2 linked regions of the Metabacillus sp. B2-18 genome follow. The protein of the gene in region 1 interacts with the protein of each later gene in a pairwise test. Links are inferred from orthologs where the notes say so. Each region holds a gene or a part of one and is shown in the gene's direction. Other genes may lie near its edges.

Region 1 (6,759 bases):
TTCAGCTGTAGCTGATGTATTTAGCGAGTACTATTGGCAAGCAGAAAAAGTAAACGGTGATTCATCAGCTGAAAAAAAGTAAAACACATTGTGAGGGAAGTAAGATGATTAAATTCATGTTTAAATGCTTTGTTTTATGTTCTGTGCTTTTATTTGGCGTGTTAATTGGCATGCAGCAAGCAAACCAAGGCATGATCAAAATGAAAGGATACAATGATCCTGATTTACAAGGTGCATTTCAAGTTCAAAATGATTCAGGTGATGTCGCCGCGTCTATTCTTGGAAACGAAGTAACCAGTCAGGATCTTGAAAAAAAACAAGAGCAGCTTGAACAAATTGAAGCCTTTAACTTCTTCTCTCAAATCGGTAAACAGCTTGCAGGCATAGTTAGTAATGGAGTATCGACAATATTGGATATGGTAACTAACTGGTTAAATGGTTTACTAGAATAAAAAGAAAGCCGACAAACAATCGCCATGATCAACTAATGGCAATTAGTAACTGTCGGCTTTTTTACTACAACAACGGTCATCCTCCGTTTTTATCCATTGAATCTTGATTTGTCAATTGATATAATGAGAAATAGTGTATTTGTAAGCTATGTAGGAGTGAAAACATATTATGAATAGAGAAGAAAAATTAAAAAGGCAGTCGAGAATCCGGAACTTTTCGATTATTGCTCATATTGATCACGGTAAATCGACTCTAGCAGATCGTATTTTAGAAAAAACATCAGCTTTAACTCAGCGTGAAATGAAGAATCAGCTGTTAGATTCAATGGATCTTGAACGAGAACGTGGGATCACGATTAAATTGAATGCCGTTCAATTAAAATATAAAGCGAAAGATGGAGAGGAATATACTTTCCATTTAATCGATACTCCAGGACATGTCGACTTTACGTATGAGGTTTCACGAAGTCTTGCAGCATGTGAAGGAGCAATTCTTGTGGTTGATGCAGCTCAGGGAATAGAAGCTCAAACGCTTGCAAATGTATATTTAGCGCTTGATAACGATTTGGAAATCTTGCCTGTAATTAACAAAATTGACTTACCAAGTGCTGACCCAGAACGTGTTCGTCAAGAGGTTGAAGATGTAATCGGACTTGATGCATCTGAGGCAGTTTTGGCATCTGCTAAAGCTGGAATTGGGATTGAAGAAATACTAGAGCAGGTTGTAGAAAAAGTACCTGCACCACAAGGTGATCCTGAAGGACCGTTAAAAGCTCTTATCTTTGACTCCTTATATGACGCTTACCGCGGAGTTGTTGCATACATTCGTGTAGTTGAAGGAACGGTTAAAGTAGGACAAAAAATTAAAATGATGGCAACCGGTAAAGAATTTGAAGTAACTGAGGTAGGGGTATTCAATCCAAAACCCGTTCAGTTAAAAGAATTAAATGTAGGAGATGTTGGATTTTTAACAGCTGCTATTAAAAACGTTGGAGACACTCGTGTTGGTGATACAATTACCAATGCAAAAAACGGGGCAACTGAGGCGCTGCCAGGTTATCGTAAGTTAAATCCGATGGTGTTCTGTGGACTATACCCAATTGATACCGCTAAATATAATGATTTACGTGAAGCATTAGAAAAGCTTGAGCTAAATGACTCGTCTCTTCAATTTGAGCCAGAAACGTCACAAGCTCTAGGATTTGGGTTCCGTTGTGGATTTTTAGGACTACTTCATATGGAAATCATCCAAGAACGTATTGAACGTGAATTTAAAATTGATTTAATTACTACAGCTCCAAGTGTTATCTATGATGTTCATTTAACAGATGGTGAAACACTAAGAGTCGATAATCCATCTAATATGCCTGACCCGCAAAAGATTGACCGCATTGAAGAGCCTTATGTTAAAGCGGCAATAATGGTTCCGAATGATTATGTCGGTGCAGTAATGGAGCTTTGTCAGAAGAAACGTGGAAATTTCATAGATATGCAATATCTTGATGAAAATCGCGTGAACATTAATTACGAAATCCCATTATCTGAAATTGTTTATGATTTCTTTGATCAATTAAAATCGAATACAAAAGGTTATGCTTCCTTTGACTATGAATTAATTGGTTACAAAACATCAACTCTAGTTAAAATGGACATTTTATTAAATGCTGAGAAGATTGATGCATTGTCATTTATTGTTCACCGTGACTCATCGTATGAGCGTGGAAAAATAATTGTTGAAAAACTGAAAGAACTTATTCCGCGTCAACAATTCGAAGTGCCGATTCAAGCAGCGATTGGCCAAAAGATTGTGGCAAGATCAACAATCAAAGCAATGCGTAAAAACGTACTTGCGAAATGTTACGGTGGTGACATTTCACGTAAACGTAAGTTATTAGAAAAACAAAAAGAAGGTAAAAAGAGAATGAAGCAAGTTGGTTCTGTTGAAGTGCCACAAGAAGCCTTTATGGCTGTATTGCGTATGGATGAAAGCTGATTCTTTTAGATAGAATCGGATACATGCTATAATAAATTCTCTTAAGTTATATGAAAGAAAATGGATGCCGCAGCGATGTCTGCGGCTTCTTAATTAGAAGGTGAAAAAATGATTAAATCCGCATACATTCATATTCCTTTTTGCCATCATATTTGTCATTATTGTGATTTTAATAAGGTTTTTTTCAAACAACAACCTGTTGATGAATATATTGAAAGTCTTATAACAGAAATGCATTATGCTAAGGAAATTAATAAACAACAGGAGCCGCTTAAAACCATTTTTATTGGTGGTGGAACTCCTACAGCCCTATCGGCAAAACAACTTGATCGACTTCTTGAAGGTATCTCGACCGAGCTGCTGTCAACAAATGAACTTATTGAATTCGCGGTTGAAGCAAATCCTGGTGAGCTTTCTATAGAAAAATTGGAAGTGTTAAAGAATGCAGGAGTTAATCGCTTAAGTATTGGGGTTCAGAGTTTTGACGATGAGCTTCTCAATAAAATTGGACGAGTTCATCGAAAAGATGATGTTTTTCGTACAATAAAACAAGCTGAACAGGTAGGTTTTGATAATTTAAGTCTCGATTTAATGTATGCACTGCCCGGACAAACAATCGAGCAATTTAGAGAAACGCTGGAAACTGCATTTACTCTAAATGTGAAACACTTCTCAGCATATTCTTTAATCATTGAACCGAAAACAGTGTTTTATAATTTAATGCAAAAAGGAAAATTAACACTGCCACCTCAAGAGCATGAGGCGCAAATGTATGAATTGGCAATGGAAGAAATGGAGAAGCATGGCTTTAAGCAATATGAAATAAGTAATTACAGCATTCCAGGATATGAAAGTCAACATAATCTAACATATTGGAACAACGAGTATTACTATGGATTTGGTGCAGGTGCACATGGATATGTTAATGGGCTAAGAACATCTAATGTTGGTCCAATCAGAAAGTATATGGAGAACATTGATGAATCCGGGACAGCTTTTTCTGCACAAACAAAAGTGAGCAAAGAAGAAGAAATGGAAGAGCAAATGTTTCTTGGGTTACGAAAAGTAAAAGGTGTTAACAAGGAAACTTTTCATAAAAGATTTTCAGTTAAATTGGAAGAGAAATTTGGTAGTCAAATCCAAAAACTTGTTAAACAAGGATTACTGGTAGATGACGATGAATCCCTTTTTCTTACTCATAAAGGGAAGCTATTAGGCAATGAAGTTTTCCAAGAATTTTTAATTTCATAAAAACCAGACTTTATTTAAAAATTGTGAGCTTTTCATTGATAAATCAAGTATTTTATAATTGACAATTTATTTTGGTTTTGATAACTTTTTATATATATTTAGCACTCACGTTATAAGAGTGCTAACAGAGGTGATGAATAGTGCTTACAGATCGCCAATTGTTGGTTCTTCAAGTCATCATTGATGATTTTATTCATTCAGCTCAGCCTGTTGGTTCTCGATCACTAGCGAAAAAAGACGAAATTACGTTTAGCTCGGCTACTATTAGGAACGATATGGCTGACTTAGAGGACCTGGGATTTATTGAGAAAACACATAGTTCCTCAGGACGTGTTCCTTCTGAGAGGGGATATCGCTATTATGTGGACCATTTACTTTCTCCACAGAGATTAACAAAAACAGAAGTAACTCAAATTAAATCTATTTATGCTGAGAAAATTTTTGAACTAGAAAAGGTAGTTCAAAAATCAGCACAAATTTTGTCGGAAATGACAAATTATACATCGATTGTACTAGGGCCGAAAGTGAATGAAAATCGATTAAAACGAATCCAAATCGTGCCAATTAGTAAGGAAACTGCAGTTGCCATCATTGTCACAAATACTGGACATGTTGAAAATCGTACGATTACTTTCCCAGATTCACTAGAGCCAAGTGATATTGAAAAAATGGTGAACATTCTTAACGAAAGATTAGTAGGTGTTCCACTGGTTGATCTCCAGAATAAAATCTTTAAAGAAGTTGTTACTGTCTTAAAGAATCATATTGAGAACTATGACATGCTATTAAAGATCATGGCTGGTTCATTAAAGCTAGAGTCAAATGAGAAAATTTATTTTGGTGGTAAAACAAATATGCTCAGTCAACCAGAGTTTTCAGATATTGGGAGAATTAGGTCACTTTTAACAATGATTGAGCAAGAAAAAGAGTTGTATGGACTACTAAAAGCAAATTCTGCAGGCATTTCAATAAAAATTGGTAAGGAAAATGACCTTTCAGCAATGGAAAACTGCAGTCTTATTACCGCCACCTATTCATTAGGAGACAATCAGTTAGGTACAATAGCTGTGCTTGGTCCTACTCGAATGGAATATTCCCGTGTTGTAAGTTTATTAACAAGAATGACACGTGACCTGTCTAAAACTCTTACCGACTTGTATCATGGTTCTTAAGCTTGGTTATATTGATAAGGATGGAATAAGCGCTATTCCATCCGATTCCCATGCTTATAAATACTAGATATATATATCTTTCTTTAAGGGAGGTGAAAGATCGTGTCAAATGAAAAAAACGTTGCAGAACAAGAAGAAACAGTAGATACAATTGAAAACGTCGAATCAGATGCTGAAATAGTAGATGCAGATGATGTTCAAGTAGAAGAAGCTGAAGTAGTTGATGAGTCAGCTGCTAAAATTGCTGCCTTACAAGCACAGCTTGATGAAACAGAAAACAAAATGCTTCGAGCTCAAGCAGACTTTGACAACTTTAGAAGACGTGCTCGCTTAGATCAAGAGGCTGCTCAAAAGTATCGTGCACAAAGCTTAGTTTCTGAAATTTTACCTGCTCTTGATAACTTTGAAAGAGCGTTACAAATAGAAGCAAGCAATGATCAAACCAAATCATTGCTACAAGGAATGAACATGGTGTACAACCAATTAGTTCAAGCCCTGCAAAACGAAGGTGTAGAAACAATCAAATCAGTTGGTGAACAATTTGATCCACATCTACATCAAGCAGTGATGCAAGTTGAGGATGAAAACTATGATTCTAATTCTGTCATTGAAGAACTGCAAAAAGGATATAAATTGAAGGATCGAGTGATTCGACCTGCAATGGTTAAAGTAAATCAATAATTATCATAACTTACATATTAGGAGGTTCTATCTATGAGTAAAATTATCGGTATCGACTTAGGTACAACAAACTCATGTGTCGCAGTTTTAGAAGGCGGAGAACCGAAAGTGATCCCAAATCCAGAAGGTAACCGTACAACTCCTTCTGTAGTTGCTTTCAAAAACGGCGAACGTCAAGTTGGGGAGGTAGCAAAGCGTCAAGCTATCACAAACCCTAATACAATTATCTCAATCAAACGTCATATGGGTACTGACTATAAAGTTGAAGTTGAAGGTAAAAACTATACACCACAAGAAATGTCAGCCATTATTCTTCAACATTTAAAATCTTATGCAGAAGAATATTTAGGTGAGCCAGTAACAAAAGCAGTTATTACAGTTCCAGCTTACTTTAATGATGCTGAGCGTCAAGCGACAAAAGATGCTGGTAAAATTGCAGGTTTAGAAGTTGAACGTATCATCAACGAACCTACTGCTGCAGCTTTAGCATATGGTTTAGACAAAACAGACGAAGACCAAACAATCCTAGTTTATGACTTAGGTGGCGGTACGTTTGACGTATCTGTACTTGAACTAGGTGATGGTGTATTTGAAGTACGTTCTACTGCTGGGGACAACCGTCTAGGTGGAGACGACTTTGACCAAGTAATTATCGATTACTTAGTTGCAGAATTTAAAAAAGAAAACGGCATTGACCTTTCAAAAGATAAAATGGCCCTGCAACGTCTAAAAGATGCAGCTGAAAAAGCGAAAAAAGATCTTTCAGGTGTTACTTCAACTCAAATCTCATTACCGTTTATCACGGCTGGAGAAGCTGGACCACTTCACTTAGAAGTAAGCCTTTCTCGTGCTAAATTTGACGAGTTATCTTCAGATTTAGTTGAAAGAACAATGGGACCTGTCCGCCAAGCATTAAGCGATGCTGATCTTTCAGCTAGTGAAATTGATAAAGTTATTCTTGTTGGGGGATCTACTCGTATTCCTGCTGTACAAGAAGCAATTAAAAAAGCATTAGGAAAAGAGCCTCATAAAGGCGTAAACCCTGATGAAGTTGTAGCACTTGGTGCTTCAATTCAAGGTGGAGTTATCACTGGAGACGTAAAAGACGTTGTATTACTTGACGTTACTCCGCTTTCACTTGGTATTGAAACAATGGGTGGGGTATTTACGAAGCTTATTGAACGTAATACAACAATCCCAACAAGTAAAT
Region 2 (6,889 bases), 3.2 Mb from region 1 along the record:
ATAACAATACAGTTATTTCTCTAGCTTTTGATGTAGACGAAGATAAGGTAGGTAGTGAGATTGGTGGGGTACCGGTCTTCCATTTAGATGAGATGGAAAACCATCTTCCTGATGATGTTACAGTTGCAATCTTAACTGTACCAGCGCCAGTTGCACAATCAATAACAGACCGTCTCATTACAAAGGGAATTAAAGGAATATTAAACTTTACACCAGCACGATTAAACGTGCCGGATGAAATAAGAATTCATCATATCGATTTAGCAGTAGAGCTACAGTCTCTAGTATATTTCTTAAAACATTATCCTCATGAGGAGAAATAAATAATAGCCCAGAAAAGGAGGTGGATTCGATGCCAACAGTAGGAATCGGAAGCCTTTTACTTATCGTATTTGTAGCATTACTTATCTTTGGACCAAAAAAGCTACCTGAACTTGGAAAAGCAGCAGGTAATACACTTCGCGAATTTAAAAATGCAACAAAAGGTTTAGCAGACGACGATGATGAGCAAGACAGCAAAAAAGAGAAAAAGGAAGAAGTCAAGTAAGATAGGATGAACCGATATGAAACATGATGAAATGTCGGTCATGGAACATATAACCGAACTAAGAAAACGACTCGTTATTGCTGTCGTTTTCTTTTTCGTAGCGGTTATAGCTGGATTTCTACTTTCCAGACCGATTATTATTTATTTGCAACAAACAGACGAAGCAAAATCATTAACATTAAATGCTTTTAATTTAACAGATCCATTAATGGTTTATATGAAGTTCGCTTTCATAATAGCATTTGTTATTACTTCACCGATTATTTTGTATCAGCTATGGTCGTTTGTTAGTCCAGGTCTATATGAAAAAGAAAGAAAAGTAACATTGAGCTATATTCCTATTTCACTTTTGTTATTCCTTCTCGGGATTTCCTTTTCTTACTTTATCCTGTTTCCGTTTGTAATCGACTTTATGGAAAGAATATCAACTGACTTGGATATAAATCAAGTTATCGGAGTGAATGAGTATTTCTCGTTCTTATTACAGCTAACGGTGCCATTTGGTATACTGTTTCAATTACCGGTTGTAATAATGTTCCTGACTAGATTAGGAATTGTTACCCCTATGTTTTTATCAAAGGTTAGAAAATACGCATACTTTGTATTGTTAGTTATTGCAGCTTTAATCACACCGCCTGAACTAGCGTCCCATTTGATGGTTTCCATACCGTTGTTTATTTTATATGAAATTAGCATCTGGATTTCCCGTATTTCCTATCGAAAGGCACAAAAGGCGCGGTTTGAAGAAGAGAACATAAAAAAATGAGACTCGTGATAAGTCTCATTTTTTTATGTTCATTTTTTTTATTTTTCTTGATAAAGTAAACATTCGAATCGCAACGCCGATATCAAAGGTTGCGATCAGCATTAATAAAATAGTTGGAAAGGTAAAGATCCCATTCTCGGCACTGTTTATTGCTAAGTAAGTAAATAGCAACCCCATAATTAAATAAAAAATGGCCATGGAAATAGGATTAGTTCTCATGATAAAAAGCCTCCAATAATTACTTGCATTTGTTCCATTTGCTTCATCATTCTTTCTATATCTTCCTGGAATACAGTCTGGATAATAACGACCATTGTATTCATAGCGACATGAGCAAAGATTGGGACGAGTATTCGTTTTGTTTTAACATAAAGAAATGCAAACGTGAATCCCATTGAACCGTACAATAGAACATGCTGTGGTTCACCATGTAATAGTGAAAAAATAAGTGAACTTATAATAGCAGCAATAAAGAAGTTTGTTTTAGTATAAAGTACCCCAAAAAGTATTTTTCGAAAAATAATTTCCTCAAGTATAGGACCCAAAATTGAGGTGACAATGATAACCAGGGGTGAAACCTTGATAACATTAACAATCATTTGAGTGTTCTCAGACCCGGCTTCGACCCCAAATACATTTACCTCTATATTTGCTGCAACACTTTGTACAAATAAAGCTAAAAAGAAACCTGCAACAGCCCAGCCGATTGAAGCTCCAACAGAAGATGGTTCCCCACGGAAGCGACTTTCTGCATGGCGGTCGTGTCTTAAAAGAAAGAGAATAATGAAGAAAGCCAATGTAAAGCTGAGGATTGTCCAATATGCAAACCTCTCAACTGTGGTTTCTCCTATATTTAATAGGTCTAATAACCTTATTCCTAGAAACGATGATAGCTGTAGTAGCATATATGTTAATAAAATAAACCAATAATGCCTTTTCATATTAGCCTCCTTGTAAACCATCGGTGATATAACAACGAATAATTATACCAAACTTTATTGTAACATACCCACATTCAATCTTATGTATGATATCTCTTTTCATGAGACAAAATGGTGAAATAATAACGTTTTCGATAAGAAGTTAGCCGAGTCGAAAAATAATAGAAAAAGTTCTCAAAAAAATTAAGCTTCATACTTGAAATTAAAAAGGAACTTATATAATATATTAATTGTGTTAGCACTCATGAATAGCGAGTGCTAATAAAAAGGAAAAATTAATCAATTATTTATGAAATTGAGGAGGTTGTTTCACTTGTTAAAGCCATTAGGTGATCGCGTTATTATCGAGTTAGTTGAATCAGAAGAAAAAACTGCTAGTGGTATCGTCCTTCCTGATAGTGCGAAAGAGAAGCCACAAGAAGGTAAGGTAGTTGCTGTTGGTACAGGTCGTGTACTAGATAGCGGAGAAAAAGTGGCGCTTGAAGTAGCAGAAGGCGATCGTATTATCTTCTCAAAATATGCTGGTACTGAAGTGAAATATGAAGGTACTGAATACTTAATTTTACGTGAAAACGACATTTTAGCTGTTATCGGTTAATAGAACAGCCCTATATCATAGAACATTTTATAATCTTGAGGAGGTTATGTAAAAATGGCAAAAGATATTAAATTTAGCGAAGAAGCTCGCCGTTCAATGCTTCGTGGTGTTGACGCTTTAGCAGATGCTGTAAAAGTTACATTAGGACCTAAAGGACGTAACGTAGTATTAGAAAAGAAATACGGTTCACCTTTAATCACAAACGATGGTGTAACAATTGCTAAAGAAATTGAATTAGAAGATGCATTCGAAAACATGGGTGCAAAATTAGTAGCTGAAGTTGCTAGCAAAACAAATGATGTTGCTGGTGACGGTACAACTACTGCAACGGTTTTAGCTCAAGCAATGATCCGTGAAGGGTTAAAGAACGTAACAGCTGGTGCTAACCCAATGGTAGTTCGTAAAGGTATTGAAAAAGCTGTAGCTGTTGCATTAGAAGAGCTTCAAGCTATTTCTAAACCAATCGAAGGTAAAGAATCAATTGCACAAGTTGCTGCGATTTCTGCTGCTGATGATGAAGTAGGTCAATTAATCGCTGAAGCAATGGAGCGCGTTGGTAACGACGGTGTTATCACAATCGAAGAGTCCAAAGGTTTCTCTACTGAATTAGAAGTAGTTGAAGGTATGCAATTCGATCGTGGATATGCATCTCCATACATGGTAACTGATTCTGACAAAATGGAAGCAGTTCTTGAAAACCCATATGTATTAATTACTGACAAAAAAATTACAAACATTCAAGAAATCCTACCAGTATTAGAGCAAGTGGTACAACAAGGTAAACCACTATTACTAATCGCTGAGGATGTTGAAGGTGAAGCATTAGCAACTTTAGTTGTGAACAAGCTTCGTGGAACATTCAATGCTGTAGCTGTTAAAGCTCCAGGATTCGGTGATCGTCGTAAAGCAATGCTAGAAGACATTGCGATCTTAACTGGCGGAGAAGTGATCACTGAAGAACTAGGCTTAGATCTTAAATCAGCTAACATCGATCAATTAGGACGCGCTTCTAAAATTGTTGTAACAAAAGAAAACACAACAATCGTAGAAGGTGCTGGCCAAGCTGATCAAATCGCTGGTCGCGTAAGCCAAATCCGTTCTCAATTAGAAGAAACAACTTCTGAGTTCGATAAAGAAAAATTACAAGAGCGTCTTGCTAAATTAGCTGGCGGTGTAGCAGTTATCAAAGTTGGTGCTGCAACTGAAACTGAATTAAAAGAGCGTAAACTACGTATTGAAGATGCCCTTAACTCTACTCGCGCTGCAGTAGAAGAAGGTATCGTTTCTGGTGGTGGTACTGCTCTAGTGAACGTATATAACAAAGTTGCTGCTATTCAAGAAGAAGGTGACACTCAAACAGGTGTTAACATCATCCTTCGTTCTCTTGAAGAGCCAGTTCGTCAAATCGCTCACAACGCTGGTCTTGAAGGATCTGTTATCGTTGAGCGCTTGAAAAACGAACAAGTTGGCATCGGCTTCAACGCAGCTAACGGCACATGGGTAAACATGTTCGAAGCTGGTATTGTTGACCCAACTAAAGTTACTCGTTCTGCACTTCAAAACGCAGCATCTGTAGCAGCTATGTTCTTAACAACTGAAGCTGTTATCGCTGACAAACCTGAAGAAGGCGGCGGCATGCCAGATATGAGCGGCATGGGCGGCATGGGTGGAATGGGCGGCATGATGTAATAACGCCCTCAAACCAAGTTATTACTAACATTGAGGTTTTAATAGAGGCTCCTCATAAGTTGACCAAACTTATGAGGAGCTTTTTTATTATTCCTAAAGGTAACTTTTCCGCGATCTGATTAATCATCCGAATAACTCTTCAAGATTTACAGCCTACATAAATTCCTTAGAGGGAAACTAGGCCTCCTATTCTTATTCTATATTTAGGTATTTCGAATGATGAATAAAACTCACAATTCAATAAATGGTTTTTATTACCCATTTATTATAATAATTACCATTTGATATCATAAACACGAAACAACTTCCGAATTATTCATGGAAGGAGCATATGATATGTCCTATTTATCCTATTTGCTTCAGCAATTAATTGAGAAAAGGGAACAGCTTATTAGACTTAAAAATACGAAAACTACTATACTAAATCTTCAAGATATACTTGTTAAGCAGGAATTATCGGTTGATGAACCTGCATTAACTGCTTCTCTATGGAATGGGAATACAGCTAGGAGCTTTGTTGATAAACGTGAAGTTGTAAAGTCTTCCTATATAGACATTACCTATTCGCAAGTAGGGAATGCAATTAAGGTGATTGATGATAAAATTTCCTCAATTCAAGTAGATATTCAAACATTAGAAATAAAAATAGAAATGGAGAAAGCTCGGATTGAAAATGAAAGGAGAGTTGAAAATCGTTGAATCAGCCAATCAAGGTTGTATACGAAGACGTCATAAAGTTAGTCTCGAATATCCAAAACGCTAATGAGCATTTTGATACATCAATCAAAGATGATTTTGCCCTACAAAATGAATTGGAAGTTGTGAAAACAATAAATGGACTAAATCAAATGTTAGAGAGAATTCGGGAGGAATATAAACACATACTTTTACAAAATAATCAATCAGCTATTCAGGCTGTTGAGTCAAATAAAGAAACCGATCAATCAATTTCTCAATCTTTCTTTCTAAACTCTGGAGAATAACATATGAAATTATTAGATAACCATTCATTACAATATAGTATTTCTGATTTAATATCCAAATTAGATTCTCAAAAAGCGCAATTGAACCAAGTAATCATTTCGATAAATGAACTTTTTAACTATCAAGATTCTTTTACTGGCAAAACCGCAGACGCAATAAGGCTATTCTATCAGGATATACATATCCCCTTCCTTACTTTTTATTCTACTCTTCTTGAAGATTATAAAAAAGTACTTATAACACTAAAAGATCGTTCTTTAGATTTAGAAAATGAGCCTAATGGTCTTATTAAACAAAGTTTCTTAGAAGGGGAACTAAGTGATGGGTTAACTCAATCGGAAAAATCCTTGGTGAAACTAGTTAATGAAACTAATGAGAACTTAAACACTATTGAAGATATTGTTCATGTACCTAGAGTCAATGATCAAGATTTTCTAAATGCTACGGAAGATGCCCATAAAGAGATTAATCAAACAGTTACTGATTTGATTAGCTTTGATACTGAAAATAGTAAAAACTTAGAAACCGTGGGTAAGGATATCCATATGATGGAACAGTATATCCTTGAAATGCAGAGTATTTTAAGATCAGGCAGAATAAGTGTGGGGAATTATTCCACCGTTCAAACAAGTGTATTCACCCAACGTTTGTCTTTACTTCAATCACTACATCAAAAGCAAAATTTTGACTATATGTTATTGCGTAGTACAGTTCCAAGTGAATATGAATCTATGCGTAAGCTCCTCTATCTAAATAATAATAGCTTCTATAGAATAATGACTAACTCTGAGGACATAGCGATTTCTGGTACAGGAGTTGCTCAGAATCCCGATGGAGCAGGTACTAAAAGGAAAAGTGATAACATTATAACTATTGAAGATAAAGTAGAAGATGGTTGGGGTTCGGATGGAGTTGGTAACGCAGGCTACTCACTTGAAGCTGATATAGAAGAAAGAAATATTCAGGGAGAAATTGGCGCTTCAGTCGTTAACACTGATAATATGGATGATATTCCAGATCATGTTAGCCAGAAAATCTTATATGGCGATATGGGAATTTCTGTTCCTTATGGTCTGGAATCTTTTACCAAAAGTACAATTTATGGGCAAAACATTGGATTTAAGTCAGAGGCAGGAGTGGCGAAGTCTTCTTTTTCGCACGAAAACTCACCATTAAATGGTACATTTAATTTTGCTCAAGGAGAAGCAAAATTAAATTACGAAGATTATACATATAGTGCAGGAGCTGGAGTTTCAGCAGCAAAAGTAGAATTAAAGGTGGAGCCACTAAATTTCTTTGGCTATGAGCCACTAGAGGAATGGTTTGGATTTAATTATGACCCGTTTGTTGGTGTAGATATTTCA

Evidence for each region.
Region 2: the proteins of grpE (region 1) and groL interact in binary tests that used the Escherichia coli proteins (3 or more experiments, as listed by UniProt). The link is inferred for Metabacillus sp. B2-18 from one-to-one orthologs.

Annotation. Positions count from the first base shown.
Region 1 is NZ_CP088245.1:3,486,210-3,492,968, reverse strand. What follows is about bases 4,040-6,759. They hold grpE (nucleotide exchange factor GrpE), read left to right. Parts: upstream 4,040-4,970; coding sequence 4,971-5,549; downstream 5,550-6,759. Other genes in these bases: dnaK (molecular chaperone DnaK), read left to right, coding at 5,583-6,759; hrcA (heat-inducible transcriptional repressor HrcA), read left to right, coding at 4,040-4,868. In the rest of the region: spoIIP (stage II sporulation protein P), read left to right, coding at 1-82; LPC09_RS17795 (YqxA family protein), read left to right, coding at 105-452; lepA (translation elongation factor 4), read left to right, coding at 622-2,445; radical SAM family heme chaperone HemW, read left to right, coding at 2,554-3,696; more of hrcA, read left to right, coding at 3,837-4,039. UniProt on the Escherichia coli protein: Participates actively in the response to hyperosmotic and heat shock by preventing the aggregation of stress-denatured proteins, in association with DnaK and GrpE. It is the nucleotide exchange factor for DnaK and may function as a thermosensor.
Region 2 is NZ_CP088245.1:241,664-248,552, forward strand. The notes cover bases 2,374-5,223. They hold groL (chaperonin GroEL), read left to right. Parts: upstream 2,374-2,906; coding sequence 2,907-4,541; downstream 4,542-5,223. Other genes in these bases: groES (co-chaperone GroES), read left to right, coding at 2,568-2,852; LPC09_RS01410 (YwqH-like family protein), read left to right, coding at 4,878-5,223. In the rest of the region: LPC09_RS01375 (redox-sensing transcriptional repressor Rex), read left to right, coding at 1-323; LPC09_RS01380 (twin-arginine translocase TatA/TatE family subunit), read left to right, coding at 353-547; twin-arginine translocase subunit TatC, read left to right, coding at 564-1,313; LPC09_RS01390 (YdiK family protein), read right to left, coding at 1,329-1,532; LPC09_RS01395 (CPBP family intramembrane glutamic endopeptidase), read right to left, coding at 1,529-2,254; more of LPC09_RS01410, read left to right, coding at 5,224-5,240; LPC09_RS01415 (DUF5344 family protein), read left to right, coding at 5,237-5,524; LPC09_RS01420 (LXG domain-containing protein), read left to right, coding at 5,528-6,889.